Regions from separate parts of the Acidovorax sp. ST3 genome, predicted to be linked through region 2. Evidence: predicted binding sites of a transcription regulator. Region 2 holds the regulator's gene; each other region holds the start of a gene.
The links. The regulator sigma-54, encoded in region 2, starts transcription at its own class of promoters, with help from an activator protein. The targets are predictions, from matches to a motif close to TGGCANGNAANCTGCTTT.
Positions count from the first base shown of each region.

Region 1 (8,022 bases), on a different contig from region 2:
GTGGCCAGCTCGGGCAGCAGGGCAGGCAGCAACTCGGACAGGTCGCGAGTGAGGGCGCTGATGCGTTCGGCCTTGGCTGCGTACTGTGGGTCGTCCTTCAGGATGTGGCCGTATTCCTTGACGGTGACGCCGCAGCCCGAGGCGTTCATGACGATGGCCTCAACCCCACCCGCTTCGACCAGGGGCCACCAGGCGTCGATGTTGGCGCGCATCTCGGCCATGCCGCCGGCCTGGTCGTTGAGGTGGAACTTGACGGCGCCGCAGCAACCCGCCTTGGGTGCGATCACGGTCTGGATGCCCACGGCGTCGAGCACGCGGGCGGTGGCCGTGTTGATGTTGGGCATCATGGCCGGTTGCACGCAGCCCGCCAGCATGAGCACCTTGCGCGCATGTTCACGCGTGGGCCAGACGCCAGCGTCCTGCGGTGCGGGCACCTTGGCCTTGAGCGACTCGGGCAGCAGGCCACGCACCATTTGCCCGGCCTTCATGGCGGGGGCGAACAGGGGCGAGGGCAAGCCCTCTTTCAGCGCCCAGCGCAGGGCTTTTTCGCCCACGGGGCGGGGCACTTTTTCATCGACGATCTTGCGGCCGATGTCCACCAAGTGGCCATACTGCACGCCGCTGGGGCAGGTGCTTTCGCAGTTGCGGCAGGTGAGACACCGGTCCAGGTGCATCTGGGTCTTGCGCGTGGGCTCGGCGCCTTCAAGCACTTGCTTGATGAGGTAGATGCGGCCGCGCGGGCCGTCCAGCTCGTCGCCCAACAGCTGGTAGGTGGGGCAGGTGGCGGTGCAAAAGCCGCAGTGCACACACTTGCGCAGGATGGATTCGGCCTCCAGGCCATCGGCGCGGGCGCGGTATTCAGGGGAGAGCTGGGTTTGCATGGGGCATACCTGGGCGAAGGAACAAAAAGAGGGGGGCCGGTTCAGCGCGCTGTCGGTGGGTCCAGCGGCGGATCGTGCGGCGTCTGCAGCGCCAGCGCCTTGCGCCAGGGCTGGCGCAGCCGGGCGCGGTCGGCCCACAGCGGAGGCAGCGACAGGGCCAGCAGCACCAGCGCCAGCGGCACCACAAACACAAAGCCCACATGCTTGAAGCCCGCCGCACCCGCAATGCCGCCCACCAGAAACATGCCCACCAGCCCGGCAAACAGCCGCAGCCGCGCCTGGTTGGCGCGCACCTGCGACTCGGGCGCGGTGCCGGTACGGTTCCAGTAGAGCGCCTTGCCCATCTCGATGCCCAGGTCGGTCACCACGCCGGTCATGTGGGTGGTGCGGATCTGGGACGAGGACATCTTGGTCACGGTGGCGTTTTGCAGCCCCATGATGAAGGACAGCAGCAGCACCGTGAGGGGCACCGCAAACGGCGTGGGCCAGCTGAGGGTGATGGCGCCCACCAGGCCAAACAGCAGCATGAGCACGGACTCCAGCAGCAGCGGCAGCGCGTAGGTGCTGCGCAGCTTGCGCTGGCGCGCCCAGTTGACCATGATGGCCGTGGTGCCCGCCCCCGACATGAAGGCCCACAGCGCGCCCACGGCGCCCAGCACCAGCTTCATCTGCCCCAGCACCAGGTTGTCGGCCAGCGACGACAGGAAACCCGTCATGTGCGAGGTGTAGAGGTGCACCACCAGAAAGCCGCCCGCGTTCACCGCCCCGGCGTTAAACGCCAGCAGCAGGCCCAGCACTTGGTTGCTCGCAACCGTGCGGTGGTGTCCGGTGAGGTGAAAAAGGCGTCGCATGGGCAAGGAAGCTTGGATGGCAAGGATGGATGGCTGTGTCGCCCTGCCTACCAGGCCCGCGCCATGCGGCCGGGGTTGAAGATGCCTGCGGGGTCGAAGCTGTGCTTGAGGCGGGAGTGGATTTGCTCCAGCGCCTTGGATTGCAGGTCAAAAGCGCCGCTAGCGCCGGTTTTATTTGCCTCAGCAGCTATAAAAACAGAAGCACTGCCACCCACTGCACGGGCGGCTTCGCGCAGGGCGTCGCCTGCCGACTCGGGGGCCTGCACCCAGCGCAGCGCCCCGTGCCATTCCACCAGCGGCTGCGCACCGGCGGGCAAAGCCAGCACCGGCGCGGTGGCGGGGACGGACAGGCGCCACAGGGCATGGTCGGGGCGCGTGGCCCGGTCGGTGAACCACGGCAGGGTCTGCTCGCGGCAGGCGGTCCAGTCGGCGGCCACGGTGGCGTTGTCCATGCGTGTGCCGCCCATGGTCTTGCACGCGGCCTCCACCGCCGCCACGGCGCCGCGCAGGCGCACATAGAGCGTGCCCACACCACCGTCTTGCACCCAGCAGCTGGCATTGAGGGGCAGCGGCTGGCCGCCCCAGGCGTGCAGCTTGCGCAGAGCGTCGGCCTGGTTGATGCCCTCAAACAGGAGCGTGGCCTCGCCGGGCGCCACGGGCAGCACCTTGAGGCTCACCTCCGTCAGCAGGCCCAGCGTGCCCCAGGCCCCGGCCATCAGGCGCGCAACGTCATAGCCCGCCACGTTCTTCATCACCTGGCCGCCAAAGGTCAGCAGCTCGGCCTTGCCATTGAGCAGGGTCACGCCCAGCAGGTAATCCCGCACGGCGCCCACGCTGGCGCGGGCCGGGCCCGACAGGCCGGCCGCCACCATGCCGCCCACGGTGGCGGCGTCTGCAGGGGTCTTGGCGAAATGCGGGGGTTCAAAGGGCAGGCACTGGCCTTGTTCGGTCAGCACGGCCTCCAGCTCAGCCAGCGGGGTGCCAGCGCGCACGGTGACGACCAGCTCGCTGGGCTCGTAGCTCACGATGCCGCGCAGCACCCGGGTGTCGAGCACCTCGCCGTGCAGCGCCAGGCCATGGAAGTCCTTGGTGCCCCCGCCACGGATGCGCAACGGGGTCTGGTCGGCGGCGGCAGCGCGCACGCGCTCAGTGATCGGGGCGAGGGAGAAGTCCATCCGTGCATCGTAGCGGCAGCGGTCGGCCACACGGCAGGGGAGGAGCGTGAATTTTTTGAACAGCGGGTGTGCAAAGGACTGGCGGATGCCAAGGGGCCTTCGCCCCCCTGGCGCGCCAGTCCCACACGCGTCACCCACCGGGTACGAAAAAAGCCCGCCGGTGGTCGGCGGGCTGAAATAACCAGAGGAGTAACTCGCTTGTTCTTATTGCGACGCCACGGTGCCACCAGACACCGCAGCGCGTGGGGCGCAGAGCGATCAGCGGTTGTACGCTGTTTCGCCGTGCGAGGTGATGTCCAGACCTTCGCGTTCGGCTTCTTCCGAGACACGCAGGCCCACGAGCAGGTCGGCGATCTTGTAGGCGATGAAAGCCACCACACCGGACCAGACGATGGTGAACAGCACGCTCTTGACCTGTACCCAGACTTGAGCGCCCATGGCGAAGGTGTCAGGCGTCAGGCCGCCCGTGCCACCCAGGCTTTGCGAAGCGAACACACCGGTCAGGATGGCACCCAGGATACCGCCCACGCCGTGCACGCCGAACACGTCAAACGCGTCGTCCACGTTCAGCATGCGCTTGAGGCCACCCACACCCCACAGGCAGACCACACCAGCGATCAGGCCCATCACGATGGAACCCATGGGGCCCACGAAGCCTGCAGCAGGGGTCACGGCCACCAGGCCAGCCACTGCACCGGAGGCAGCGCCCAGCATCGAGGCCTTGCCCTTGTGCAGCGCTTCACCAGCGATCCAGGACAGCGTGGCGGCGGCAGTGGCCAGCACGGTGTTCACAAAAGCCAGGCCAGCGTTGGCGTTGGCAGCACCGGCAGAGCCAGCGTTGAAGCCGAACCAGCCCACCCACAGCAGCGAGGCGCCGACCATGGTCAGTGTCAGGCTGTGGGGCGTCATGGCTTCCTTGCCGAAGCCGATGCGCTTGCCCACCATGTACGCGCCCACCAGGCCAGCGATACCGGCGTTGATGTGCACCACGGTGCCACCCGCAAAGTCCAGAGCACCGTCAGCACCCAGCAGACCGCCGCCCCACACGATGTGGGCCATGGGCACGTAGCTGAAGGTGAACCACAGCACCGAGAAGATCAGCACGGCAGCGAACTTGATGCGCTCGGCGAACGAGCCCACGATCAGCGCCACGGTGATGGCGGCAAACGTGCCCTGGAACGCGAAGAACACGTACTCAGGAATCGTGGTCAGGGCGCCAAAGGTCTCCTGGGTCACGCCCTTGAGGAAGATCTTGTCGAAGCCGCCGAAGAACTTGCCCTCGCCCGAGAACGCCAGGCTGTAGCCATAGATGGCCCACAGCAGCGAGATCAGCGAGAACACCACGAAGACCTGCATCAGCACCGACAGCATGTTCTTGCTGCGACCCAGGCCGCCGTAGAACAGGGCCAGGCCAGGGATGGTCATCAGGATCACGAGCAGCGTGGAGGTCAGCATCCAGGCGGTGTCGCCGGAATCGACCTTGGGCGCTGGGGCCGCAGGGGCTGCCGGTGTGGCGGCCGCCTCGGCGGCAGGCGCGGCAGCGGCTGCGGGAGCTGCAGGAGCCGCTGCAGCATCAGCGGACGGTGCGGCAGCCGCGGGGGCTGCGGCGGCGGGCTCGGTGGCGGCAGGCGCCTGGGCCATGGACAGGTTGCCCATGGTCAGCAGACCGAGCCCCAGAATGAAGGAAGCAAGCAGTTTTTTCATGGCGTTTCTCTTCTTGGATGGGATGCGGCCTCGCCCTTACAGGGCTTCCTTGCCGGTTTCGCCAGTGCGGATGCGCACCACCTGCTCCAGGTGGGTCACGAAAATCTTGCCGTCACCGATCTTGCCGGTGCGCGCTGCGGTCTCGATGGACTCGATCACGCGGTCCACTAGGTCGTCGGCCACAGCGGCCTCGATCTTGACCTTGGGGAGAAAGTCCACCACGTACTCTGCACCGCGGTACAGCTCGGTGTGGCCCTTTTGGCGGCCAAAGCCTTTGACTTCGGTCACCGTGATGCCTTGCACGCCGATGTCGGAGAGCGCTTCGCGCACTTCGTCGAGCTTGAAGGGCTTGATGATGGCTGTCACCATTTTCATTTTCAGATCCTCCGGAATGGGCGCCACCGGCGCCCATTGAGACTTACAGGGTTTTGGTGAGCGTGACGATCACGCGCGACTTGTTGACCGGGCCGTAGAAGGCCTTCTTGGTGGCGCCGACCACGGCAGCGCCGAGGGACACGCCGCCGCCGAAGTCGTACGAACCGCCCAGGCTGTAATCCATGAAGTTGGGGGCCGTGATATCACCGCCAAAGCGGGTGAAGCCGACCGAAGCCTTCAGCGTGGTGCTGGGGGCCACTTCCTGGGCAAACGCCAGGTTCAGGTAGCCGGTGTTGCGGCCCTTCATGCCAGGACCGGCGTAGGCAAAGTAGTCCTTGGACAGGGTGTGCGAGTACTTGGCCGTCACGGGGCCGAAGGTGGCAGCGCCATAGACTTCGGTGGTGTTGCCCGCGCTGTTGCCGGGGTAGATGTAGGTCAGCAGACCCACATCCAGGTCCACGCCGCCAGCCTTGAACTTGTAGCCGCCGTACAGGTCGGATTCGAGCGAGTTGCCGGACAGCCAGTCCACGCTGGAGTTCCAGTTGCCCACGTAGAAGCCGGTTTCGCCGAAGGTGTAGTCAAAGCCGCCTTGCAGTGCGGGCTTGACGGTCTTGACCTTGGAAGTGTCCTGGTCCTGGCCGCGGAACTTGTAGTTCGTGGTCAGGCTGACGTTGGCGGTGAGCTGGGCGCTGGCCAGCATGGGAAGGGTTGCAACAAGGGCAACGCCCAGGGTCTTGATGATGGCGCGGGTCATGTTTCCTCCGGTTGGACAAAGTAGGGACAAGCGCTTTAAGCACGGACCGTGCCACGCCAAGGTGCACAGGGCGCCGCACGGTTGCGTTGCGTTACAACAATCCCCAGTACAGTGGCGGTGACCGCGCCCGGAGCGCCGCACTCAACTGGTGCAGGCGCCCCGCAGGCCGCGCTAAAACCTACAAAACGCACCCATCTGGGGAGAAATCGCTTCATGAGTCTTGCTTTGGTGCAAAGCCGCGCCCTTCTGGGGCTGCAGGCGCCTGCAGTCACCGTCGAAGTGCATCTGGCCAACGGTTTGCCCAGCTTCACCCTGGTCGGGCTGGCCGAGGTGGAGGTGAAAGAAGCCCGCGAACGCGTGCGCTCGGCGCTGCAGAACGCGGGGCTGGAATTTCCGACCAATAAGCGCATTACCGTCAACCTGGCCCCCGCCGATCTGCCCAAGGACTCGGGCCGCTTCGACCTGCCCATCGCCCTGGGCATCCTGGCCGCCAGCGGGCAGGTGGACGCCAGCCGCCTGGCGGGTTACGAGTTTGCGGGCGAGCTGTCGCTGTCGGGCGAGTTGCGCCCCGTGCGCGGCGCACTGGCCACCAGCCTGGCGCTGCAGACGCAGCAGATCGATGCCCAGCTGGTGCTGCCCCCCGGCAGCGCCGAAGAAGCCGCCCTGGTGCCCGCCGCACGCGTGGTGCGCGCCCGCCACCTGCTGGACGTGGTACGGGCGTTCCTGCCACCCGGCAGCACGGCCGGCGGCGATGCCGACGTGGCCAACGACGGCTGGACGCGCCTGCAGGCCACCGCGCTCGCCGCCAGCACCACTGGGCCCGACATGGCCGATGTGAAGGGCCAGGCCGGTGCCAAGCGGGCGCTGGAGATTGCAGCGGCCGGGGGCCACAGCGTGCTGATGGCCGGGCCACCGGGCTCGGGCAAGTCGATGCTGGCGCAGCGTTTTGCCGGGCTGCTGCCGGCGATGACGGTGGACGAGGCGCTGGAGAGCGCCGCCATTGCCAGCCTGGCGGGCCGCTTCAGGCCCGAGACCTTTGGCGTGCGCCCCACGGGCCAGCCCCACCACACGGCCAGCGCGGTGGCGCTGGTGGGCGGTGGCTCGCCACCCCGGCCGGGCGAGATCTCGCTGGCCCACCAGGGCGTGCTCTTCCTCGATGAACTGCCCGAATTCCCCCGCGCTGCGCTGGAGGCCCTGCGCGAGCCGATGGAGACCGGCCACATCACCATCGCCCGGGCGGCGCAACGCGCGGAGTTTCCGGCCCGGTTCCAGAAGTTGGCATTCTAAGTATGAACCATCTGCACGCTTCACTTTCCATTTAATTTTTTAACCTTTTTGGGTCGAGATATGCACAGCCTCAGTGCAAATCCTCTGAAATTCAGCAATCAATTCTTAACATTTAGCTAATCAGTAGCAATACAAATCGCCTCTTTTGAGTCGTTGCATTAATACCGGATTTTTGCTACAATTCCAAATGACACGCGCCTGCTCAGGCATTCATCTGCGTGTCTCCACTCATGTGGCCGCGGTTCAGGATTTCACTAACCGCTTGATTTCATTGGCATTTCTTCTGCCGATTTACTCTACGAATACAACTCCAGTAATCCATTGTCAAATGGAGGCAACGGTGCTGCGTCCGTAGAAAATCTATCAATCAAAGGAGTTTTAATAAAAAAGGGAGGTTTGAATGAATTATTCAAGGAGTTGTCTGCAATGTAAAGCTAAATTCACCCAGTCAAGAAGCGATCAGATCTATTGCTCTAGAAAATGCAAGGAGCACCAGCAATCCATGCATCGACGCAAGCTTACGGAGCTATCGAAAGAAAGTAAACTTCTTTCAAGGCGGATATCTTCATTTTTGAAGTCGTCCTTCGGCAGATGGCTACTACAAACTATCAGAACTCATGGGACAGTTCAGATTCTGCAAGGTTTGAAGGAAGAAGATTTAAGCGCATTATTGAGACTTAAAACTACTGCAAGTCGATTCAATGGCTTCGAGAAAGGAAAGCCAACTCGCGAATATCATCTTAGCCACATATTTAGCGCTAGAGGCAATCAAAGAAACATCGGCCTTCTTCACCCCACAAACTTGGTTATCGCCCCTGCAAAATACAATTTGTCTCGTCGAAACTGCGAGGAAGCCGTTGATGGGAGAGGGAGAAGCATTTGCAAAAATATTCTTAAACCTCATTTTAGTTGCAACGAACTCTCACCCGCAACTGACATTATCCATAAGCTAAAGAGGCTTCTCAAGAAAGATTTTGATAATTTCCTACTGAAAA
Region 1 is NZ_QKVP01000004.1:104,798-112,819, forward strand. Features, by position in the region: gene glcF (glycolate oxidase subunit GlcF) at 1-881, opposite strand, end outside; gene DNK89_RS13200 (YoaK family protein) at 923-1,732, opposite strand; gene glcE (glycolate oxidase subunit GlcE) at 1,780-2,907, opposite strand; gene DNK89_RS13210 (ammonium transporter) at 3,166-4,611, opposite strand; gene glnK (P-II family nitrogen regulator) at 4,648-4,986, opposite strand; gene DNK89_RS13220 (TorF family putative porin) at 5,030-5,740, opposite strand; partial or broken gene DNK89_RS13225 (YifB family Mg chelatase-like AAA ATPase) at 5,954-7,021, shown strand; gene DNK89_RS24270 (hypothetical protein) at 7,530-8,022, shown strand, end outside.
Region 1: the regulator sigma-54 is predicted to act here: its motif matches at 5,777-5,794, upstream of DNK89_RS13220 (TorF family putative porin).

Region 2 (8,022 bases):
AGCTCAACCCGCGTGCCCTGGGCGAGCAGCTCAAGGCCGCACTCGAAGCCACGCCCGCCTTTCAGCGCTGGGTGTCGGCCATCGAAATCGCCGGCCCCGGCTTTCTGAACATCCGCCTCAAGCCCGCTGCCAAACAAGAGGTGGTGCGCGAGGTACTGGCCGCCGGCGACCGCTTTGGCTACCAGCCCGGCAACGGCCAGCAGGTGCTGGTCGAGTTCGTCTCTGCCAACCCCACCGGCCCGCTGCACGTGGGCCACGGCCGCCAGGCCGCGCTGGGCGATGCGATCTGCAACCTGTTCAGCACCCAGGGCTGGAAGGTGCACCGCGAGTTCTATTACAACGATGCGGGCGTACAGATCGACACGCTGACCAAGAGCACGCAGCTGCGCGCCAAGGGTTTCAAGCCCGGCGACGACTGCTGGCCCACCGACAGCGACAACCCGCTGGCCAAAAACTTCTACAACGGCGACTACATCGCCGACATTGCCGAGGCCTTCAAGGCCAAGGCCACCGTGAAGGCCGATGACCGCGAGTTCACCGCCAATGGCGACGTGGACGACTATGACAACATCCGCCAATTTGCGGTGGCCTATCTGCGCAACGAGCAGGACAAGGATCTGCAGGCCTTCAACCTCCAGTTCGACGAGTACTACCTGGAGTCCAGCCTGTACACCAGCGGCCGCGTCGAGGCCACGGTGAACAAGCTCATCGCCAACGGCAAGACCTACGAACAGGACGGCGCGCTGTGGCTCAAGAGCACGGACTACGGCGACGACAAGGACCGCGTCATGCGCAAGCAGGACGGCACCTACACCTACTTTGTGCCCGACGTGGCCTACCACATTGCCAAGTGGGAGCGTGGCTTCACCAAGGTCGTCAACATCCAGGGCACAGACCACCACGGTACCATCGCCCGCGTGCGCGCTGGCCTGCAGGCGGCCGATGTGGGCATCCCCAAGGGCTACCCCGACTACGTGCTGCACACCATGGTGAGGGTGGTCAAGGGCGGTGAAGAGGTCAAGATCAGCAAGCGCGCGGGCAGCTATGTCACGCTGCGCGATCTGATCGAGTGGACCAGCAAGGACGCCGTGCGCTTCTTCCTGCTCAGCCGCAAGCCCGACACCGAGTACACCTTCGATGTGGACCTGGCGGTGGCACAGAACAACGACAACCCGGTCTACTACGTGCAGTACGCCCACGCGCGCATCCAGTCCGTGCTGCGCGCCTGGCAGGAGGCGGGCGGTGGCGACGTAGCGTCGCTCCAGGACGTGGACCTGTCGGCTCTGGAAGGCCCGCAGGCCCAGGCCCTGATGCTGCAGCTGGCCAAGTACCCCGAGATGCTCACGGCTGCTGCCGAGGGCGAAGCCCCGCACGATGTGACCTTCTACCTGCGCGATCTGGCCGCCAGCTACCACAGCTATTACGATGCCGAGCGCATCCTGGTGGACGACGAGGTGGTGAAGAAGGCGCGCCTGGCGCTGGTCGCTGCCACCGCCCAGGTATTGCACAATGGCCTGGCGGTGCTGGGCGTGTCGGCCCCGGCCAGAATGTAAGCAGTTACTACCAATATGAAAAAGCAACAGACGGGCGGGACCATTGTCGGCTTCATCGTCGGGGTCATTGTGGGCCTGGGCGCGGCGCTGGCCGTGGCCGTGTACGTGACCAAGGTGCCGGTGCCGTTCCTGAACAAGGGCAACGGCCGCGGCGCAGACATGGACGCTGCGGAGTCCCAGAAAAACAAGAACTGGGACCCGAACTCGCCGCTGTATGGCAAGAACCCGGCCCGCCCTGCGGCGCCTCCGGTGGCCGCAGCTGCGTCAGCCCCTGCGTCGGCACCAGCGCCTGAGGTGCGCGCCGCCGCATCGGCCGCCAAGCCGGCTGCGAGCAAGCCAGATGCCAAAGCCGAGGCCAAGGCAGAGAGCAAGCCGGGCGCAGACCCGCTGGGCGACTTGGCCGTGGCCAAGGCAGCCGCCAAGGGCAGCGTGGACCCTTTTGACTACTTTGTGCAGGCAGGTGCCTTCCGCACCCAGGCCGACGCCGACGCCCAGCGCGCCAAGCTGGCCATGCTGGGCTGGGAGGCCCGCGTGAGCGAGCGTGAGCAAAATGGCCGGGCGGTGTTCCGGGTGCGCATCGGCCCCTTCACCAAGCGGGACGATGCCGAGGTGCTCAAAGAGAAACTCGACGGCGCCGGGCTGGAATCGGCGCTGGTGCGCGTGCAGCGCTGAAGCGCTTGCAAAAGCGGCGCCACCGCCAGGGCTGAACTTTTTGTAAAGGGATGTCTCACATCCCGCATACCTGAACCAGGAGAGTCTTTGTCATGAAACGCCGTGAGTTTTCTTTGTCCGCCGCCTCGGCGGTTGCCGCTTCTGCCCTGACGCTGCCAGTGGCCAACCCCGCCATGGCGCAAGCCCGTCAGTTCAAGGAGGGCAAGGACTTCAAGCGGCTGGACAAGCCCGTCGCCCCAGACGCCCCCGCTGGCAAGGTCGATGTGATCGAGTTCTTCTGGTACAGCTGCCCCCACTGCAACGCCTTCGAGCCCACGCTGGACGCCTGGGTCAAGGCTGCTCCCAAGGACCTCTCCATCCGCCGTGTGCCCGTGGCGTTCAACGCCAGCTTCGTGCCCCAGCAAAAGCTGTTCTATACGCTTGAAGGCATGGGCAAGCTCGAAGCCCTGCATGCCAAGGTCTTCCGCGCCATCCACGTGGAAAAGGCCAAGCTCGCCAAGGACGACGAAATCCTGGCCTGGGTGACCCAGCAGGGCGTGGACGTGGCCAAGTTCAAGGAGGTCTACGGCTCCTTCAGCGTCGCCAACCAGGTGCGTCGCGCCTCGCAGCTGCAGGATTCGTACGGTGTCGAAGGCGTGCCATCCATGGGCGTGGCGGGCAAGTACTACACCGACGGCACGATGGCCGGCAGCATGCAGACCGTGCTGCAGGTGGTTGAATACCTGGCCGCCACGGCGCGCAAAGCCTGACGAGTGGCCGACCCTGTCGGCAAGCTGTCCCAAAGGCCCGCGGATGCGGGCTTTTTTTCGGGGTAGGTACCATCGGGTGGCTACAATCATTGCAAGATTCGTGCCCTATGACCCACCGCCTACTCCCCCTCCTTGTGCTCGCAGCCCTGACCGGCCTTGCGGGCATGGCACATGCCGAAAAGGCAGACCGTGCCAAGCCCATGAACATCGAGGCCGACGCCCTGCGGCACGATGAACTCAAGCAGACCAGCGTGTTCTCGGGCCGCGTGGTGATGACCAAGGGCACCATCGTGCTGCGCGGCGCGCGGCTGGATGTGCGCCAGGACGCCGACGGCTACCAGTACGGCGTGGTCACGGCCGAGGCAGGCAAACGGGCGTTCTTCCGCCAAAAGCGCGACACCGTGGCCGGAGCGCCGGATGAGTTCATCGAAGGCGAAAGCGAAGTCATCGAATACGACGGCAAGGCCGACAACGTGCGCTTCATCACCCGCGCCGAACTGCGCCGCTACCGTGGGTCGGTGCTGAACGATGAGATCACCGGCGCCGTGATCGTTTACAACAACCTCACCGACGTGTTCACCGTCGATGGCCAGAAGGCGCCTGCGTCTTCGGCTGCGGCCGGCGACGCCCCCACGTCTGGCGGCCGCGTGCGCGCCGTGCTGGCACCCAAGGACCCGCCGCCCGGTACGGCAGCCCCCGCCAAGGCGCCCGAGTCGCCCGCACCGGCGCTGCGCCCCAGTAACACCCTTGGCGGCGGCGCCAAGTGAGCGGGCCCGTGGTGAGTACTGGTCCCGAGACCCCGGCGACCCCTGCGAACAGCCGTCTGGGGCCTGATTCGCAGTCGGGCAGCCGCCTGGAGGTGCAGCACCTAGCCAAGTCCTATGGCAGCCGCAAGGTCGTCAAGGACGTGTCCCTGGAGGTGCAAAAAGGCGAAGTCGTGGGCCTGCTGGGCCCCAATGGCGCGGGCAAGACCACTTCGTTCTACATGATCGTGGGCTTGGTACGCAGCGATGCGGGTGACATCCGTATCGACGGCCAGTCCGTGGCCCACATGCCCATCCATCGCCGGTCGCGCCTGGGGCTGTCGTACCTGCCGCAAGAAGCCTCCATCTTCCGCAAGCTCACCGTCGAAGAAAACGTGCGCGCCGTGCTGGAACTGCAGCGCGCCGACGACGGCCAGCCGCTGTCGCGCGACGCCATCGAAGAGCGCCTGACGGCCCTGCTACAAGAGCTGCGCGTGGACCACCTGCGGGCTTCACCTGCCCTGGCGCTGTCGGGCGGCGAGCGCCGCCGCGTCGAGATTGCCCGTGCCCTGGCCACCCAGCCGCGCTTCATCCTGCTGGACGAGCCCTTTGCGGGCATCGACCCCATCGCCGTGATTGAAATCCAGCGCATCATCGGCTTCCTGAAGGCGCGCGGCATTGGGGTGCTCATCACCGATCACAACGTGCGCGAGACGCTGGGCATCTGCGACCACGCCTTCATCATCAGCGACGGCCGTGTGCTGGCGCAGGGCACGCCGTCCGAGATCGTGGACAACGCGGAGGTCCGAAGGGTGTACCTCGGCGAACACTTCAGGATGTAGACATGGCCCCCACGCTTGTCACTTCGTGTACCGCGCTGCCCCCCGAGGGGGCCTTCGCGCCTTGGGGCGGCCCGGCGGCGCTCAATCAATGAAGCCTGGACTGTCGCTGCGCGTCTCGCAGCACCTTGCACTGACCCCCCAGCTCCAGCAGTCCATCCGGCTGCTGCAGTTGTCCACGCTCGAACTCTCGCAGGAAGTCGAGCAGATGCTCGACGAAAACCCGTTCCTCGAACGCAATGCCGACGAAGCCCCGCGCGAGGAATTTGGCCTGGAAGCCGCCGATACGCCCGCGCAGGCCGACGACTACAGTGCCGATGATGCTATGTTTTCAGGAGCTGCTGGCGCAAGCAGTACTAGCGCTGACAGCCAAAACGACGCTGAAATCTCCGGTGGAGGCTCCGACGAGCCCGACTGGAGCGGCGACGGCACCGTCGAGATGGCGCCCAACGATGCCGAGTGGGGCGGCGACGCCCCAGCGCGCACCCGCAACGACACGGAAGGCGACGAAGCCGATGCCACCGAGCTGGCCCGTTCCCACGAGTCGCTGACGGCCTTTTTGCACCGCCAGGCGCTGTCGCTGCGCCTGTCCGAAGTGGACACGGCCGCGCTGCGTTTTCTTATCGAATCGCTGAACGACGACGGCTACCTCGAAGAGCCGCTGGAAGAACTCGCCATCAGCCTCGCCGGGCCCGACGACCTGGAACAGATCGAAGAGCTGGTGCACCGCTTCACGGTGGCCCAGCGCCTGCTGCAAAGCCTGGAACCTGTGGGCGTGGGCGCGCGCAACCTGTCCGAGTGCCTGACGCTGCAGCTCACGGCGCTGGCGGCCGACGAAGACAGCGACGCCGACCCCGAGACCGTGCAGACCGCTCTGCGCATCTGCCAGCAGCCGCTGGAGATGCTGGCGCGCCGGGACATCCGCCGTCTGACGCAGCTGTGCAGCGAAGGCGGCGTGGCTGGAGAAGAGCGCACCCGCGCTGCCATGGCACTCATCGCCCGCCTGGAACCACGCCCGGGCCGCAAGTTTGCCGACGTGGAGCGCAACATCATCGTGCCCGACGTCATCGTGCGCAAAGCTGGTCGCGCCAATGGCAGCGGCCAGCAGAACTTCATCGTGCAGCTCAACCCCGACGTGATGCCCCGCCTGCGCGTGCACGACATCTACGCAGGCGCGCTGCGCGGCCACAAGGGCGGCGAGGGCCACCAGGGCATGCAGCAGCGCCTGCAGGAGGCGCGCTGGTTCATCAAGAACATCCAGCAGCGTTTTGACACCATCCTGCGTGTGTCGCGCGCCATCGTTGAGCGGCAGAAGAACTTCTTCACCCACGGCGAGCTGGCCATGCGCCCGCTGGTGCTGCGCGACATTGCCGACGAACTGGGCCTGCACGAGTCCACCATCAGCCGCGTCACCACCGCCAAGTACATGGCGACGCCCATCGGCACCTACGAGCTGAAGTACTTCTTTGGCTCCGGCCTGGGCACCGAAACCGGTGGCAATGCCTCCAGTACCGCGGTGCGCGCACTGATCAAGCAGTTCGTGTCGGCGGAGAACCCGGCCAAGCCGCTGTCCGACAGCCAGATCGCCGAAATGCTCAAGGAGCAGGGCATCGAATGCGCCCGCCGCACCGTGGCCAAGTACCGCGAGGCGCTCAAGATCGCGCCGGCGAATTTGCGCAAGGCGTTGTAGCCGCCTCGGCGGCTGGCGCACGGCGCGCCTGCGATGCCGTACCTTTTCTGTTGTTTCCGTATTACCCACCGCAGCCCACCATGGCCCGCATCGTCTTTGACCTTCCCCCGTACTTCGGCTTTGCCACCGAGCTGCAGATCTACATCAGCCACGTGAACCAGGGCGGGCATCTGGACAACGCGCAGCTGCTCACCCTGGTGTCCGAAGCACGCGTGCGTTTCTTCCAGTCGCTGGGCTACCCCGAGGCCGATGTGGGCGGCCTGTCCATCGTGGTCGGCGACATCGTGGCGCAGTACAAGTCCGAAGGTTTCCACGGCGAGACCATGCGGGTGGAGATGGCGCCGGCAGACTTCAATCGCTACGGCTTTGATCTCGTCTTCTGCATGACCGAAAAGGCCTCGGGCCGTGAAGTGGCGCGCGGCAAGATCGGCATCGTCTTCATCGGCAAGGCCAGCCGCAAGGTCGCCCCCATCCCGGACTCCATCCGCCAGCTGCTGCTGGCCCGCGCGGGGGAGCCTGGTTCCCCCGCAGTGCCCGAGCGCGTATCCTCCCCATCGACATGAACCAACTCCAACTTTTTCTCCCCTGCGCCGCAGGCGTCGAGGGCTTTCTGGCCGACGAGGTGCATGCCATCACCGGCCTCACGGGGCAAGACCTGCTGGTGGGCCGGGGCGGCGTGCTCTTGCGCGCCTCGTGGCGCCAGGCCATGCAGCTCAACCTGCACAGCCGCCTTGCCCAGCGAGTGCTGGTGCAATTGGCCCACCGCCCATACCGGTCTGAAAACGACCTCTACAACATGGCCAGCGATGTGGCCTGGGAGATCTGGTTCACCACGCGCCAGACCTTCAAGGTCGAAGTGACGGCCCAGCACAGCCCGCTGCAGAGCCTGAACTTCGCGGGCCTCAAGGTGAAAGACGCCGTGGCCGACCGCTTCCGCCACAAGAGCGGCGTGCGCCCCGATGTGAACACCCAGTGGCCCGACGTGCGCATCCACCTGCACCTGACCACCGACGAAGCCACGCTCTACATCGACACCTCGGGCGAGCCACTGTTCAAGCGCGGCTGGCGCGAGGACAAGGGCGATGCCCCCCTTAAGGAAACCCTCGCCGCCGCCATGATCGCCGCCAGTGGCTGGGACCCGCACGGCGACAACCCCCAGCCCCTGTACGACCCCTGCTGCGGCAGCGGCACCATCGTGGTCGAGGCCGCGCAGATCGCCTGCCGCATCCCGGCGGGCATGCTGCGTCGCTTTGCGTTTGAAAAGCTGCTGCCCTTCCAGGCGCACGTTTGGTCTGCTATCAAAAACGAAGCTGAAGGCGCAATATGTACTAGCGCTGTACCCATATTTGGCAGTGATGTGGCCTTCCGCATGGTTGATTTTGCGCAGCGCAACGCCGAGCGCGCAGGTGTGGCCCAGGTCGTGCAGCTGCGCGGTGGCGACGCCCTGCAGCGCATGCCGCCCTGCGACCAGCCCGGCGTGATGCTGCTGAACCCGCCCTACGGCGAGCGCATTGCCGCAGCCGGTACCGCAGGCCGCAACGCCAGCGAGCGCGCGGCCGACCGCGCCCAGGGCCTGGCTGTGGGCCGCGAAGAGGCGCAGACCGAAGACGGCGGCGAGTTCTTCAGCCAGCTGGCCACGCACTGGAAGAAGAACTACAGCGGCTGGACGGCCTGGATGCTCACCCCCGACCTCAAACTGCCCGGCAAGATGCGCCTGAAGGAATCGCGACGCGTGCCCATGTGGAACGGCCCCATCGAATGCCGCATGTTCCGCTT
Region 2 is NZ_QKVP01000007.1:16,767-24,788, forward strand. Features, by position in the region: gene argS (arginine--tRNA ligase) at 1-1,553, shown strand, start outside; gene DNK89_RS21260 (SPOR domain-containing protein) at 1,569-2,225, shown strand; gene DNK89_RS21265 (thiol:disulfide interchange protein DsbA/DsbL) at 2,318-2,974, shown strand; gene lptA (lipopolysaccharide transport periplasmic protein LptA) at 3,082-3,741, shown strand; gene lptB (LPS export ABC transporter ATP-binding protein) at 3,798-4,559, shown strand; gene DNK89_RS21280 (RNA polymerase factor sigma-54) at 4,648-6,246, shown strand; gene DNK89_RS21285 (thioesterase family protein) at 6,327-6,809, shown strand; gene DNK89_RS21290 (class I SAM-dependent RNA methyltransferase) at 6,806-8,022, shown strand, end outside.

Region 3 (8,022 bases), on a different contig from region 2:
CTTTGCCTGGCGCCTCCGCCGCAACACCCCGCCTGCCAGGCGATGCGAGCGTCGGCGTGCCCATGTTGGGCCGCTACCAGATTGATCGCGAAATTGGCAAAGGTGCCATGGGGGTGGTGTATCTGGGGCGCGATCCCAAGATCGGCCGCGTCGTGGCCATCAAGACGCTGGCCTTGGGACAGGAGTTTGAAGGCGATGCCTTGATTGATGCGCGCGCGCGGTTTTTCCGCGAGGCCGAAACTGCGGGGCGATTGCAGCATCCGAACATCGTCACCATTTTTGATGCCGGCGAGGAGCATGACTTGGCCTACATCGCCATGGAGTTCCTCAAAGGCGAGGATCTGACCCATGCTTGCGGCCAGGACCGGCTGCTGCCAGTTTCCACCGTGCTCTCCATTGCGGCCAGGGTGGCCGATGCGCTGGACTATGCCCATGCCCACAACGTGGTGCACCGCGATATCAAGCCGGCCAACATCATGTTTGACAGCGGTACCGACGCGGTGAAGGTGACGGACTTCGGCATTGCGCGGATCACGGATTCGAGCAAGACCCGCACGGGGCTCGTTCTGGGGACCCCCAGCTTCATGTCCCCGGAGCAATTGGCCGGAAAGAAGGTCGACGGGCGTTCGGATCTTTATTCGCTGGGTATCACCCTCTTCCAGTTGCTGACGGGTACGCTCCCGCTGCGGGGTGCGTCCATGACCGAGCTGATGCACAAGATTGCGAGCGTGGAGGCTCCCGATGTGCGGCAGCTGCGCCCTGAACTTTCAGCGGCAGTGGCCAAGGTGGTGGCGCTGTCGTTGCAAAAGCGCCCTGAGGCACGCTATCAGACCGGGCGGCAGTTTGCGGCGGACCTGCGGCAGGCCCTGGCGGGCGACGCGCAATCCAGCACTGAGGCAGTCGTCTATGATGCGGACCGCGATGCAACAGGGCAAGAAATGGCGGATTTTCAGGAAACCGTGATGGAGCCCCCCGCCGTGCGGGGTGCGGCAGCCCCGCCGATTTCGGGCGCCCCATGACGCACGCCTCCACATCCATGACCTACGAATTCACTGCGCGGACCGACAAGGGCCGCGTGCGTTCCAACAACGAAGACGCGGTCGCCGTTGACCGCGATGCGCAGGTCGCGATACTGGCCGATGGCATGGGCGGCTACAACGCGGGTGAGGTGGCCAGCGGCATGGCCACCACCTTCATCCGTACCGAGATGGCCCGCTGGCTGGCCCAAGCAGGTGCAAGCCCTCAGTCCACGGACGTGCGCAGGGCGCTGGAAATCTGCGTCGAGAACGCCAACCATGCCATTTTGGGAGCGTCGCTCTCTAACCCGCAGTACGCGGGCATGGGCACGACGCTGGTGGTGGCGGTGTTCCACGGCAGCCGCCTGATCCTGGGGCATATCGGCGATTCCCGCTGCTACCGCCTGCGCGATGGTGCTTTGCAGCAAATCACGCGCGACCATTCCTGGTTGCAGGAGCAGGTCGATGCAGGGCTGTTGACGGCGCAGCAGGCGGCCCTGTCTTCCAATCGCAATCTGGTGACGCGGGCCCTGGGTGTGGAGCCCAATGTGCTGATGGAAGTCAACGAGTTCCAGGTGGCGCCGAATGACCTGTTCCTGCTGTGCTCCGACGGACTCACCGACATGGTGTCCGATTCGGATCTGGCGGAGCTGGTACGGGCGCCCATGCCTTTGGAAGAAAAAGCGACACTGCTCATTGACACCGCCAATGCCAACGGTGGTCGTGATAACGTGAGCGTGCTGCTGGTGCAGGCTGCCGCAGGAGGCAAGAAGCGCGGCCTCATGTCCCGATTGCTAGGGGCCTCTTGAACGGCCCGAACTACAACAATTCATCACATCAGGAGTGGATCATGCCGAGAATGATCGTTTCAATCGACGGCGTTGTTATCAAGGAAGTGCAGCTGACCAAGGAGCGGACTACGCTTGGTCGGCGCCCATACAACGACATCGTGATCGACAACCTCGCGGTGAGCGGTGAACATGCGGTGCTCCACATGGTGGGACACGATGTGGAGATTGAGGATCTGGGCAGCACGAACGGCACCTACGTGAATGCGAAGGCCGTCAAGCGCCAGGAGCTGCGCAATGGCGACACGGTCGAGGTGGGCAAGTACAAGATCCGCTTTTTGCAGGATGCCGAAGGTCAGAATTTCGAGAAGACCATGATCTTCAAGCCCGGCATGGTGCCGCCTGCAGTGGCCGCCGCCAGGCCCGCGCCAGCCGCCCCTGCGCCCGCTCCGATTTCAGCGGTGATTCGTGTCATGTCGGGCGCTGCAGCGGGGCGCGAGGTGTCCTTGCAAAAGGTCGTGACTACTATTGGCAAGCCTGGCGTGGCCGTGGCATCCATCACCAAGCGGCACCAAGGTTTTGTCCTGTCTCACGTGGAGGGGCCTGAAATGCCGCTGCTCAACGGTGCGGCCATTGGTGCTTCGCCCGTACCTCTCAAGCACGGTGATCGCCTGGAGCTGGCTGGCACCGAAATGCAGTTCGAACAGACCTGATGCCTGGCATGGGCCCGCGCCATGGCCGCGGGCCTCTGCTGACCTGAATCTTCTCTCCTTGCGCGTGGACCCATGCTGCAGTCCCTGTCGCACCTGTTCCGCCGACGCTGGCGGCGCATTGCAGTCACTCTGATACCGCTGGTTTTTGCACTGCTGCATGTGGCCGATGTGCTCCACCTTCAGGTGTTGGAGAGACTGGACAACATCATCTACGACACCCGCCTGCGGGTGACCATGCCTCGAACGCTGGACGAGCGCATCGTCATTGTCGATATCGACGAGAAAAGTCTGGGGCGTGTGGGCCAATGGCCCTGGCGCAGGGACAAAATGGCCGCGCTAGTGCGCGAACTGTTTGAGCGCCAGCAAGTGTCGGTCATCGGGTTTGACGTTCTGTTTGCCGAGTCCGACGAGAGTTCAGGTCTCTCTACGTTGCAAGAGCTGGCCCAAGGCCCTTTGCGCAGCCAGCCGGCCTTCCAGGAGCAACTGAAAAGACTGGCACCGTCGCTGGACTACGACGCGCTTTTTGCGCAGTCCTTGCGTGGGCAGCCCGTGGTGCTGGGCTACTACCTGTCGGGCGAAGACCGCGACGGCATCACGAAAGGCATGCTGCCGGACCCTGCGCTCCCGTTGGAGCGATTACGGGGCCTGCCGCTGGGAGCAACCACCTGGCGCGGCTATAGCAGCAACATCGAGGCGCTGACCCGCGCAGCGCCTGCTGCTGGGTTCTTCAACTCCATCACGGACGAGGACGGGGTCGTTCGCTCCTTGCCGTTGTTGGCCGAGTACCAAGGGCAGTATTACGAGTCGCTGGCGCTGGCCATGTTCCGCACAGCCATCGGGTTGCCAGAAATCCATCCGGGCTTTGTGAACCCCACACCGGTTGGGACGCATGATTTGCTGCAAAGCATCGTGTTGCGACAGGACGGTCGCACGCTGGCGCTCCCTGTAGACCAGCAACTGGCCACCCTCATTCCTTATCGGGGACCGGGAGATGCTAAAGGGGGCTCCTTTCGGTACATCTCAGCGTCGGACGTTCTGGATGGCGTGCTCCCACCTGGCCAGCTCAAGGATCAATTGGTGCTGGTCGGGTCCACCGCGCCTGGCTTGCTCGATTTGCGTGTGACGCCAGTGGGCAGAACCTACCCTGGCGTAGAAACCCATGCCAACGTGTTGTCGGCATTTCTAGATGGCAAAAGCATCGTTCGGCCCGACTATGCCGCCGGGTTCGATGTGCTGCAGCTCCTCTGCGCAGGGCTACTTTTGGCGGTGGCATTGCCACTCTTGTCTGCATCTTCAGCGGTCTTGCTGAGCGCCGGCGTGGTTTCTGCGCTAGTGGGGCTGAACCTGTGGATGTACATTGCGCAAGGTTTGGCGTTGCCACTGGCTACGGCGGTGGTGATGTCCATGTTGGCCTTCGCGCTCAACATGGCCTACGGTTATTTTGTGGAGAGCCGGTCTAAGCGCGAACTCGCAGCGCTGTTCAGCGCCTATGTGCCTCCAGAGCTGGTGGCCGAAATGGTCAAGCAGCCAGAGCACTACAGCATGCAGGCCACCAACCGGGAGCTGACGGTGATGTTCTGCGACATGCGCGGCTTCACCGCCATGTCTGAGAGGATGGAGCCTTTGCAACTGCAAGGGTTGCTGAATGAAGTGTTCAGCAAGCTCACCCATATCATCCGCAGCCACCGCGGCACCATCGACAAATACATGGGCGACTGCGTCATGGCGTTTTGGGGTGCGCCCGTGGCGACGCCAGACCACGCGCAGCTGGCGGTGACTGCGGCCCTGGAAATGTCGCAGGCCATTGGGCAGATCAACGCCAATCATCGCCAGCGCGGCCTGCCCGAGATCGGAGTGGGCATTGGGCTCAATACGGGCGTCATGTGCGTGGGAGATATGGGCTCGGACATCCGGCGCAGCTACACAGTCATCGGGGATGCGGTCAACCTGGGCTCGCGCCTGGAGGGGCTGTCCAAACACTACGGCACGTCGATTGTGGTGAGTGAATCTGCCATGCAGCTCGCCCCTCAGTTTGCATGGCAGGCCATGGATCGCGTTCGTGTCAAGGGCAAGGCGCAGGCCGTACCGATTTACCAGCCGCTGGCGCCCCGGGATCACCTACCCGCCGAACTCGCCGAAGAACTGGTGGTATGGGAGGGTTTTCTGCGAGCCTATGCGGCACAGGAATGGGCACAATGCGACAAGCTGATGGCGCAGTTGAGAGGCCTCAGACCTCGTTGCACTCTCTACGAGTTGTATGCTGCACGGGTCGAAGGCCTGCGTGGGTTGCCTTTTAATCCTGACTGGGACAGCGCCACCAATTTCGATACCAAGTAGAGGGTTCTACATGAAGGTTCGTGTGCTGGGGTGTTCCGGCGCTATTGCCAAGGACTGTCGCACGACATCGTTCTTGATTGGTGACAGCATCTTGCTCGATGCTGGCACCGGCGTGGGCGACCTGACGCTGGAAGAGATGGGCAAGATTGACCATGTGTTGCTGACCCATTCCCACCTGGATCACATCGCCGCGCTGCCCTTGATGCTCGACGCGGTGTCGTCACAGCGTAGTCGTCCGGTGCAAGTGCACGCCCTGGCTGCCACCATCTCTGCGCTGCAGACGCATGTCTTCAACAACGTCATCTGGCCGGATTTCAGCGCGATACCGTCTGCTGCATCCCCATTTCTGCAGTATCAAGCTTTTGTATGCGGTGACGTACTGAGCATCTCAGGTGTTCAGATCGAAGTGCTGCCAGCCCACCATACCGTCCCTGCCGTGGGGTTTGCCGTGCAAGGAGATTCTGGGTGGTGGGTTTTCAGCGGTGACACCGAACGCAATCCCCCATTCTGGAATCGGATCAACACATTGAAGGTGGCTTGTTTAGTGATCGAAACAGCCTTCAGCAATCGTGAAAGAGATCTGGCCCGGCGAAGTCTGCATCTCTCCCCCGAGGCCTTGGCGCAGGAGCTAGCTCATATCCCGGCAGCTAACCACTACCCCATCTACATCACGCACACCAAGCCGTCGGAAACCTCGCTCATCGTTGATGAAATCAAGCGGTTTGACTCCAGCACAAGCATTGATCAAAACCAGCATGACATCCGTTGGTTGACTGCAGGGCAAACGATGCTGGTGTAAGGAGACGGGGATGGGTTGTGACAATACTGAGCGACAAAAATGTAATGCCGAGACAGTTTGAGTTCGCTTGACCTGCAGGCTTAGATATAAGAGGGCTAGCACTTGCGGGCAGCGTCTTCACGGAATACGCAGCGAGGGCGCTTGATGAACTGGTCTTCGTGGAGGCCCCACTTTGGCTGTGAGGTCGATACGAAGAAATATTAGTGGCCTGCACGTATGGTCTCTCCTAGCGGTTTGGGCTGAACAGTGAGTAGATGTTGGCTAGGCACAGCAATTGCATTACTACCGCGCATTTGCAATTTTTCTAGGAGTTCTTCATGAAGCGTTCTATCCAAAAGGGTTTCACCCTGATCGAATTGATGATCGTGGTCGCGATCATCGGTATCTTGGCTGCTGTGGCGTTGCCTGCGTATCAGGACTACACCATCCGGGCTAAAGTGTCTGAGGTGATTCTGGCGGGCTCTCAGTGCCGTACCAGCATCACGGAGACGATTCAGAGCATTTCCAGTAATGTTCTGCCTGCTGCTGATACATGGGGCTGCGAGCAAAATACCGCCAACGTTGCTGCCAGCAAGCCGACAAAGTATGTTCAGTCCATCCGGACGAGCAACACGGGTGCTGTGACTATTACCTCCTCTGACGATGCTAGCCTCAAAGAGGCTGCGAGCAAGACAATCATCATGACTCCTTACTTGACTGAGTCCACAGCGATTGCAAACAATAACATCAACGTTGTTGTTTACAAGTGGGTGTGCGGCCCTGGTGGTGCAGCGCCCATGCCTGCAAAGTATCTGCCTGGTTCTTGCCGCGGCTAATGGTTAATACGTGAATTCTGTCCTTAAGACAGATGTTTCCCGAAGAAGCGGTGTGCCGTCAGGTACGCCGCTTTCTTCTTTGTTGTCAATCATTTTTTGACACCTTCTGCTATGGAAAAAACGCTCCTTTGGGCTGGCGTGGTCTCGTGTATTGCCTACTTGCTGCCAAACCACTACTCCCCATGGTTGAGCTTTCACCAAGAGATGGCTGCGGCAATCGCGTTTGCTCCTCTATTGGCATGGGGAATTGTGAGAAGCTCCCATGTTCCAGCGATCACATATGGTGCCATTGTTTTAGCTGTAGTTCCAATATTGCAAATAGCTGCTGGGAAACTTTATTTCTCCACTGATGGGTGGATGTCGTGTCTTTATCTTCTGGGCTTCGCGCTATCTTCCCATGCGGGCGCTCAATGTGTACAAATAGTACCTCCGTCTCCAAAAAAATCCGACCTACCGGCAGTCGAGGTCTTGTGGACGGCGCTATTGGTTGCAGCCCTGCTTTCTGCCCTAATCGCATTTCACCAATGGCTCCTACCAACGCATCAGGGCATTTTCATTGTTGAAATGCCCCCACGTAGTCGACCATTTGGTAACTTGGCTCAACCGAACCAGCTCGCGACACTAATATTGCTCGGTGCTGCCGGTTTAATGTATCTATGGGAAGCGCGTCGATTGCGTGCATGCTACGCCATACTTGCGATTGTCCTGCTGCTCTGGGCGCTAGTAATGACTGGGTCGCGCTCCGTGCTACTTGCACTTCTTTGGTTACTGCCGGCTTATGCGCTCATGCGCAAGCGTTGCCATTTGCGCACTAGTCCGACCGCAATCCTCTTGATCTTATCTTTCTATTTGGGAATGACTTGGCTGTGGCCGGTCCTGGATGAATGGCTTCTGCTGGGTTCAGGTGTGAATACGGCCTTGGAGCGCATGAGTACACCAGGCATTCGCCAAGTGATTTGGGTTTCTCTTGGGGATGCAATAGGAAGGGCGCCATGGTTTGGTTATGGATGGGGGCAAATAAGTGTGGCTCAAATAGCAGTCGCCTTGAATCACCCTCCTACGCATCTGTTGCTTGAAAGCTCCCACAACCTGCTACTTGATCTAGCACTTTGGAATGGTCTGCCGGTTGCAATTCTCGTGGTCATCGGACTTGCATTCTGGTTTTTTCACCAAGTAAGAAGTTGTGACAGTCCTACAAGCTGGGCGACTCTTTTGGGTGTCGCCGTGGTTTTTAACCATGCGATGGTGGAATATCCTTTGAGCTATGCATATTTCTTGCTACCTGTCGGATTTTTCATGGGGTTCTTGTCACGTGAAAAATGTATGCCTTTGAATGCGGCATGCAGATCATATCTAACTCCAATGACGCGAGGCGTTCTTTTCGGTCTTGGAGTTTTTGCGGCGGGCTTAACATCATCCGCTGCGATCGAATATTTTCCAATGGAGGCTGATTGGAGTTTGATGCGCTTTCAGGAGGCGCGGATAGGAGACCTTGAAAAAACTGAACCACCTCGTGCAATTCTGCTAATTGGTCTACAACAATTCCTAAAATTT
Region 3 is NZ_QKVP01000004.1:544,024-552,045, forward strand. Features, by position in the region: gene DNK89_RS15165 (CHASE2 domain-containing serine/threonine-protein kinase) at 1-1,019, shown strand, start outside; gene DNK89_RS15170 (Stp1/IreP family PP2C-type Ser/Thr phosphatase) at 1,037-1,825, shown strand; gene DNK89_RS15175 (FHA domain-containing protein) at 1,867-2,517, shown strand; gene DNK89_RS15180 (CHASE2 domain-containing protein) at 2,590-4,854, shown strand; gene DNK89_RS15185 (3',5'-cyclic-nucleotide phosphodiesterase) at 4,865-5,653, shown strand; gene DNK89_RS15190 (pilin) at 5,971-6,468, shown strand; gene DNK89_RS15195 (PglL family O-oligosaccharyltransferase) at 6,580-8,022, shown strand, end outside.
Region 3: the regulator sigma-54 is predicted to act here: its motif matches at 5,917-5,934, upstream of DNK89_RS15190 (pilin).

Region 4 (8,022 bases), on a different contig from region 2:
GCGCGTGCGTCTTCGATGCGGCGAAACAAAATGGGGTGCGCCCAGGCCGCGTTGCTGCCCACAATGAACAGGCACTGCGCGTGTTTCACGTCGTCGTAGCAGGCGGGCGGCGCGTCGGCGCCCAGCGTTTGCTTGTAGCCCGCCACGGCGCTGCTCATGCACAGGCGCGAGTTGGTGTCGATGTTGTTGGTGCCGATCAGGCCCTTGGCGAGTTTGTTGAAGACGTAGTAGTCCTCGGTCAGCAACTGGCCGCTGACGTAGAAGCCCACGGCGTCGGGGCCGTGCTGGGCGATGGTGTGGGCGAACCGGTCGGCCGCGAGCGTCAGTGCGGCGTCCCAGGTCACGGGCAGGGCGGCTTCGTTGCGCTGTGCGCGTTGCAGGGGGTGCAGCAGGCGGGTTTGCAGGGTGACGGGGCTGGTGGCGGTGAGGTGCAGGGTCGAGCCCTTGGTGCACAGGCGGCCAAAGTTGGCGGGGTGGGTGGGGTCGCCGCGCACGCCGGTGATTTGTGCGCCTTCGGATTCGATGATCACGCCGCAGCCTACGCCGCAGTAGGGGCAGGTGGATTGGGTTTCTTGCATGGCGTGTTTTGGGCTATTTTGGCCTCAGGCGCTAGTGCATATTGCGCTGTCAGCTATTGTTTTGATAGTGTTTCGTGTCCTTGCCGGGGGGCGCATGCGGCGCCCTGGGCGCAACACCCTGCACGGCTCACACACCCACCGCCCTACGCGCAGGCCCGGCGATGGGGCGCGTCAGATCGGTTGCCACCGTTGCCAGCTCGGCCGCGTTCAGGTACACCGCGCCGTCTTCCACCTTCACGGCAAACTTCGGCGTGCAGCCCTCATCGGGCGCCGAGGCCTGGCCGTCGCACAGGCCAATGGTCCAGTTGTGCAGGGGGCACGCCACATGCGTGCCAAACACGATGCCCTGGCTCAGCGGGCCGCCCTTGTGGGGGCAGCGGTCCAGCAGCGCAAACACACCACCGGCGTCGTTGCGGAAGATGGCCACGTCCAGGCCCTGGGGGCGCGCCACGCGGCGCGAGCCCAGCACGGGGATGTCGTCCACCCGGCAGATCAGCTTCCATTCAGGGGTTGGGTTGTTGGTGGTCATGGGAATGGTCCTTGGTGTTGTTCGGTGGGATGTCGGGGGCGCGTGTGGGGCCGTTGCAGGGCAGGCTGTCAGCTGCTGCCCAGTGCGGCATACAGGCCGGTCACGCGGTCCATGCTGGCGAGCAGGTTCTCGCTGCTCACAAACACTTCCGACACCTGGCGGAAGGTGTTGTTGCTGGTGCCCAGGCGCTGCAACGCAGCGTCAAAAAAGACCCACTGGCCGTCGGCCAGCAAAAGCTCTTGGCGGATGCGGTTGGTGGCCTGCGGCGCGTTGCGCAGCAGCTCGGTGGCGCTGATGAACTCGTCGCGCGCCTTGGCGATTTCGGTAGTGGCGGTGGAGGTGTCCACCTCCAGCATGGCAGACAGGCAGAACTTGGCCATGCGCTGGCTCAGCATGCGCTGGCGGCCTGCCACGTTGACCAGCTTGCCCACGGGCTTGCCCGAGGCGGCTTCGTACTGAACGGTGCCCTGGTGGGCCAGCGCCAGCACCTTGGCGTCGGCCTGCAGCAGGGCGGCCGCGCCGTCGCGCGACGGGGCGGTGCCCAGCAGCGTGGCCTTATGGTCGGCCCACGCTGATTCCAGCTTTACGTAGGTGTCGCGGATGGTGGGCGAGGGCGCATAGGCCTTGAGTTCGGCCAGCTGCCGCTCGAACAGCGCCAGCGACTGGTCCAGCACGGCGCGCGCTGCGGGCGTGTCGGACTTGTGGGCCAGCGCCAGCCAGGCCTTACCCATGCGCTGGCTCAGCATGCGCTGGCGGCCTGCCTTGTTGATGGCGTCGTTCAGGTCTGTGACCTGGGCCTGGGCAGTGCCCAGCGACATGATGCCCAGGGTGCTCCAGGCCGTGGTGTAGCCCGCGGCGGTCAGCAAGGTGCGGCGTTGCATGATGTGGGGCTCCGGGCGCTTCAGGCGGCAGTCAGCGGGGCAAACTGGCGTGTGTCCACGGCCGCCTTGTCAAACTCGAACCAGGGGTCGGGCTCGCCGTCCAGCGCAAACTGCAGCTGCTCCCACAGTGCCTTGCGGCCTTCGTGGTCTTCGAGGATGCGCTTTTTCACATAGTCCAGGCCCACGCGGCTCACGTAGTGCACGGTGCGTTCCAGGTACCAGCCTTCCTGGCGGTACAGCTCGCAGAACGCGCCGGTGTACTCCAGCACTTCTTCGGCAGTTTTCAGCTTGGTGAAGAAGTGCGCCACCTCGGTCTTGATGCCGCCGTTGCCAGCGATGTACATCTCCCAGCCGCTGTCCACGCCGATGATGCCCACGTCCTTGATGCCGGCCTCGGCGCAGTTGCGCGGGCAGCCGCTCACCGCGAACTTGACCTTGTGCGGGGCGTACATGCGCCACATGGCGCGCTCCAGGTCCTTGCCCATCTGCGTGCTGTCCTGCGTGCCCATGCGGCACCACTCGCTGCCCACACAGGTCTTTACGGTGCGCAGCGCCTTGGCATAGGCGTGGCCGCTGGGCATGCCGATGTCCTTCCACACGTTGACCAGGTCTTCCTTCTTCACGCCCAAGAGGTCAATGCGCTGGCCGCCCGTGACCTTGACGGTGGGGATGTTGTACTTGTCCACCGCATCGGCAATGCGGCGCAGCTCGTCGGCCGTGGTCTCGCCGCCCCACATGCGGGGGATGACGCTGTAGGTGCCGTCTTTTTGGATGTTGGCGTGGCTGCGCTCGTTGATGGCGCGGCTTTGCGGATCGTCCTTGGCGTCCTTGGGCCAGGTGCTGATGAGGTAGTAGTTGACGGCGGGGCGGCAGCTGGCGCAGCCGTTGGGCGTCTTCCATTCCATGAACTTGAACACATCGCCAATGCTCAACAGCTTGTTGGCACGGATCGCGTCGCGCACCGCCTGGTGTCCGTGGTCGGTGCAGCCGCACATGGCCTTGGTCTTGGGCGTGGCGCTGTAGTCGCCACCGGCGGTGAACATGATGATCTGCTCGACCAGGCCCGTGCACGAACCGCACGATGCGCTGGCCTTGGTGTGCTTGCGCACTTCATCCAGCGTGAACAGGCCCTTGTCCTTGATGGCCTTGCAGATGGCGCCCTTGGTCACGCCATTGCAGCCGCACACCTCGTCGCTGTCGGCCATGGCCGATGCCTTGCTTTGGCCCTGGTGGCCCACGTCGCCGATGTTGCTCTCGCCAAACATCAGCTTGTCGCGGATGTCGCTCACGCTGCGGCCATCGCGCAGCAGCTTGAAGTACCAGCTACCGTCCACGGTGTCGCCATACAGGCAGGCGCCCACCAGCTTGTCGTCCTTGATGACCAGCTTTTTGTACACGCCGCCAAAGGGGTCGCTCATCACGATCTCTTCGGTGTTCTCTCCGCCCTGGAAGTCGCCCGCTGAAAAAAGGTCGATGCCCGTCACCTTGAGTTTGGTGGAGGTGAGCGAGCCCTGGTAGCGGCCAATGCCGAACTCGGCCAGGTGGTTGGCCAGCACCTTGCCCTGCTCGAACAGCGGGGCCACCAGACCATAGGCAATGCCCCGGTGCGCGGCGCATTCGCCCACGGCGTAGATGCGCGCGTCGGTGGTGGTTTGCAGCGTGTCGCTCACCACAATGCCCCGGTTTACGTGCAGGCGCATCTTTTCAGCCAGCGCGGTGTTGGGGCGGATGCCCACGGCCATCACCACCAGGTCGGCGGGCACCTCGGTGCCGTCCTTGAACTTGACGGCGCTCACGCGGCCCTCGGCGTTGCCCACCAGTTCCTGCGTCTGTGCGCCCATCAAGAAGCGCATGCCTCGGTCTTCCAACGACTTCTGCAGCATCTTGCCCGCCACGTCATCGAGCTGGCGCTCCATCAGCGAGGGCATCACGTGCACCACGCTCACGGTCATGCCGCGCTTCATGAGGCCGTTGGCAGCCTCCAGGCCCAGCAGGCCGCCGCCGATGACGACGGCGTGCTTGTATGTGGCGGCGGCGTCGATCATGGCCTGTGTGTCGGCAATGTCGCGGTAGGCCAGCACGCCCTGGAGGTCTTTGCCGGGCACGGGCAGGATGAAGGGGTTGGAGCCCGTGGCCATGATGAGGCGGTCGTACTCGGCGGTGATCACATCACCGTCTTTGCTGGTGGCGGTGACCACGCGGCGCACGCGGTCCACATCGGTCACGGTGAAGCCGGTGTGCAGCGTGATGTGGTTGTCGGCGTACCACTGCCAGTCGTTGAGGATGATTTCGTCAATCGTCTGCTCGCCCGCCAGCACGGGCGACAGCAGAATGCGGTTGTAGTTGGGGTGCGGCTCGGCCCCGAAGACCGTGATGTCATACAGATCGGGGGCAATCTTGAGCAGCTCTTCCAGCGTGCGCACACCGGCCATGCCGTTCCCCACCATCACCAGTTTGAGCTTTTTCATCGTGACTCCGTCGGTTCCATCGCCTAGGCGATGCCAAAAACAAAAAAGGCGTCCACACGATGCAGCTCCGACCTTCCATCGAAACCGCATGTGGGGACGCCTTCGTCCATACAACCCCTTGGTGCGCCGTTGCACCGCTGAATTGCGTGGCCCCTTGGGGCCGTTGCTTTGGTTAAGCAATGGCCGTGCCAGAGTTTGTGCACTGATCTGGGGTGAAAGCACAGGGGCCCGCCCTGCGCAGCATGCGCTTGGGGGTGGCAGCCGTGGACCGGGCTGCGCGCAGCAGTGCATGCATGCACCAGCTTGGGCATGGAACCTGCATGGAGCTGGTGCATGAGTTTTGAACTGGACATCGGCCACACCTCGCAGGCTGGGCGCAACGAAGTCAATGAAGACTTTGCCGCCCTGTTGCAGGGGCAGGGGCGCGACCGCGAACGTGGCGCCATCGCTGCCATTGCCGATGGAGTGAGCACCGGAGGCAACGGGCGCGAAGCCGCCCAGACCACGGTGAACACGCTGGTGAACGACTACTTCGCCACGCCCGACACCTGGGACACCACCGTGGCGCTGGACCGCATCCTGAGCGCGCACAACGGCTGGCTTGCGTCGATGAACCGGCGCCGCCAGCCCGCCGTGGGCCTGACCACGCTCACCGCCATCGTGCTGCGCGGCCAGTCGTACACGCTGGCCCATGTGGGTGACACGCGCGCCTATCTGTTGCGGGGCGGCCGGCTGCAGCTGCTGACGACCGACCATGTGATGGCGCAGCGCGACTTTGCGCATCAGCTCACCCGCGCCATGGGGCTGGACGACCATGTGGTGGTGGACTACAGCCAGGGCGAACTGCACAGCGGCGACCTGCTGGTGCTGCTGTCCGACGGCGTGCACGGCAGCCTGCCCGAGCGCGAGTTGCGCCAGTTGCTGCGGGCGGACGCGAGCGCTCAGGCACTGAGCGACGAGATCACGCGCGCAGCCCTGCGCCGGGGCAGCACCGACAACGTGACCGCACTGGTGGTGCGGGTGCAGGGCGCGTTGGAGGCCACCTTGCAGGACGAGTCCCGCCGTGCCCTGCAGTTGCCGGTGTTGCCACTGCTCAAGGTGGGCGACCCGGTGGACGGCCTGGTGGTGACCGCGCTGGTGGCCGACAGCGGCGTGCACCGCATCTACCAGGTGCGCGACCCGGCCACCCAGCGGCTGTATGCGCTCAAGACCCTGGTCCCCGCCCGCGCGCACGATGCGCAGGAGCGCGCCACGCTGGCGCACGAAGCCTGGGTGGCCCGGCGCATGCAGTCCGGCCACGCGGCGGTGCACCTGGCGCGCCTGAACACCTGGCCGCCCGAGCAGGGCGGTGCAGGCCCCGGTGCCAGTGCGTTTTATCTGCTCTATGACTGGCATGCGGGGCAGACCCTGGGCCAGCGCCTGCGTGCCCGCCAGCACCTGGGTGTGCCCCAGGTCGTGTCGGTGGTGATGCAGGCGGCGCAGGTGCTGGGCTGGCTGCACCGGCAAGGCGTGGTGCACCGCGACATCAAGCCCGACAACCTGCACCTGGGCGACGACGGCGTGCTGCGTGTGCTGGACCTGGGCGTGGCCCTGTCAGGCCGCGAGCCCGAGGCCACGCGCCGCCTGCACGCAGGCACCCCCAGCTACATGAACCCCGAGCAGTGGCCCGGCTACGAGAAGAACGGCGACCCGGCCGGCCAGTTGCCCGATGCGGGCAGCGACCTGTTTGCGCTGGGTGTCACGCTGTACCAGCTGCTGAGCCACGGGCGCCTGCCCTATGGCGAGGTGGTGCAGTACCAGCTGGGCCGCTACCACCGCGACCCGGTGGCGCCCAGCCGCCACCACCCCAGCGTGCCCATCTGGCTGGACCAGATCGCCTTGAAGGCCGTGGCCCGCCAGCGCACGCAGCGCTTTGAAACCGCCGAGGAGTTGCTGCTGGCGCTGGAACGGGGTGCGTCACGCCCCTTGTCCGCCCCGGGCCCACAGCCGCTGATGCAACGCGATGCCACGGCACTGTGGAAGATCGCGTTGGCGGTGAGCGTGCTGGTGAACCTGTTGCTGGTGTACTGGCTGCTGTTTTTGCCGAGGTGAGGCGATTGATTTGCTATTAGAAATATAGCTATCAAGGTATGAGGAAATTGCGCTGGGCGCCTACTTGGCTTGAAATGCGGCAAGGTGCTGCCGCGCCCTAACGGCTACGCCGTTCACGCGCCGCGCGCGCGTCCACCTTTCTCCGCCCACGTGCGGGTCCAGCGGATCTGCATCACCCGCAGCAGCACCAGCATGGCAGCGGCACACGCCGCAATGCCCACAAAGCCCCACAGGTAGGTGCCGGTGTACTGGCGTGAAAAGCCCATACCGTTGGGGATGAGGCCGCCGCCCAGCGCGCCGATCTCACCAATCATCGAGCCCGCCACCGCCGTGGACAGCGGCCAGCGCAGCGGCACCAGCTGGAACAGCGCGCCGTTGCCCGCGCCCAGTGCAGCAAAACACACCAGAAACAGCAGCATCGTCACCGGCAGCGAGTTCTCGGCCAGGCCACACAGCACCATGCTCACGGCGGTGATGGCCAGCACGCCCGTGAGCGTGTTGACGCCGCCCCAGTGGTCCGACAGCCAGCCGCCCATCACCCGCAGTGCGGCACCCAGAAAGGCCGCCAGCATGGTCAGCTGCCCCGCCTGCACCTTGCTCACGCCAAACTGGTCGTAGAAGTAGCTGGGCAAAAAGGCCGTCAGGCCGATGAAGCCGCCAAACGTCACGGCGTAGATCAGGCTGAACGCCCAGCCGTCTTTTTCAAACAGGCAGGCAATGTGCTCGCGGAATGTGGCGTGGGGCGCGAGGTCGGGGGGCTCCTTGGCATACACCGCCATCACCACGGCGGGCACAGCCACGCTCACGGCGGCAAAGCCATACACCGCCTGCCAGCCAAATTGCTGCGCCAGAGCGGGCGCCAGCAGTGCGGCTACCGCCGTGCCCACATTGCCTGCGCCCACGATGCCCATGGCCAGCCCCTTGAAGCGCGGTGGGAACGAGCCCGAGCCCAGCGACAGCGCCACGCCAAAGCTCGCCCCCGCTACGCCCAGCAGAATGCCCAGCGCCAGCAGGTCGTTGAAGGTGTGCACGAACAGGTAGCCATAGCCCATGGCCACAAAGATACCTGCCATCTCGACCAGCGTGGCGCGCTTGCGCCCGATGTACTGCGCCAGGATGCCCAGCGGAAACCGCATCAGCGCGCCCGCAAAAATGGGGATGGACAGCATCATCCCCATTTGCGTGGGGGAGAGCTGGAAGCTCTCGCGGATGAACGGCGCCATCGCACCGTTGATGACCCACACCGCGCACGAAAAGCCGAAGTACAGAAACGACGCCCACAGCGTGGGTGCGTGGCCGGATTTGAGGAACTCTCTGAAGTAATGCATGGGTGTGAGTGCAAAGGGCTGAGGGGGTGACCCCTTCGCCCGGCCAGAAAACAAAAAGGCGTCCACACGGACCGCGCGGGCTGACCAGCCCCAACGCACTCCATGAAGACGCCAACGTCCTGTTCGCCCAATCCGCCATTGCACCGG
Region 4 is NZ_QKVP01000003.1:48,526-56,547, reverse strand. Features, by position in the region: gene DNK89_RS09555 (nitrate reductase) at 1-578, opposite strand, end outside; gene nirD (nitrite reductase small subunit NirD) at 706-1,107, opposite strand; gene DNK89_RS09545 (type IV pili methyl-accepting chemotaxis transducer N-terminal domain-containing protein) at 1,176-1,988, opposite strand; gene nirB (nitrite reductase large subunit NirB) at 2,009-4,456, opposite strand; gene DNK89_RS09535 (bifunctional protein-serine/threonine kinase/phosphatase) at 4,790-6,547, shown strand; gene DNK89_RS09530 (nitrate/nitrite transporter) at 6,661-7,875, opposite strand.
Region 4: the regulator sigma-54 is predicted to act here: its motif matches at 4,630-4,647, upstream of nirB (nitrite reductase large subunit NirB).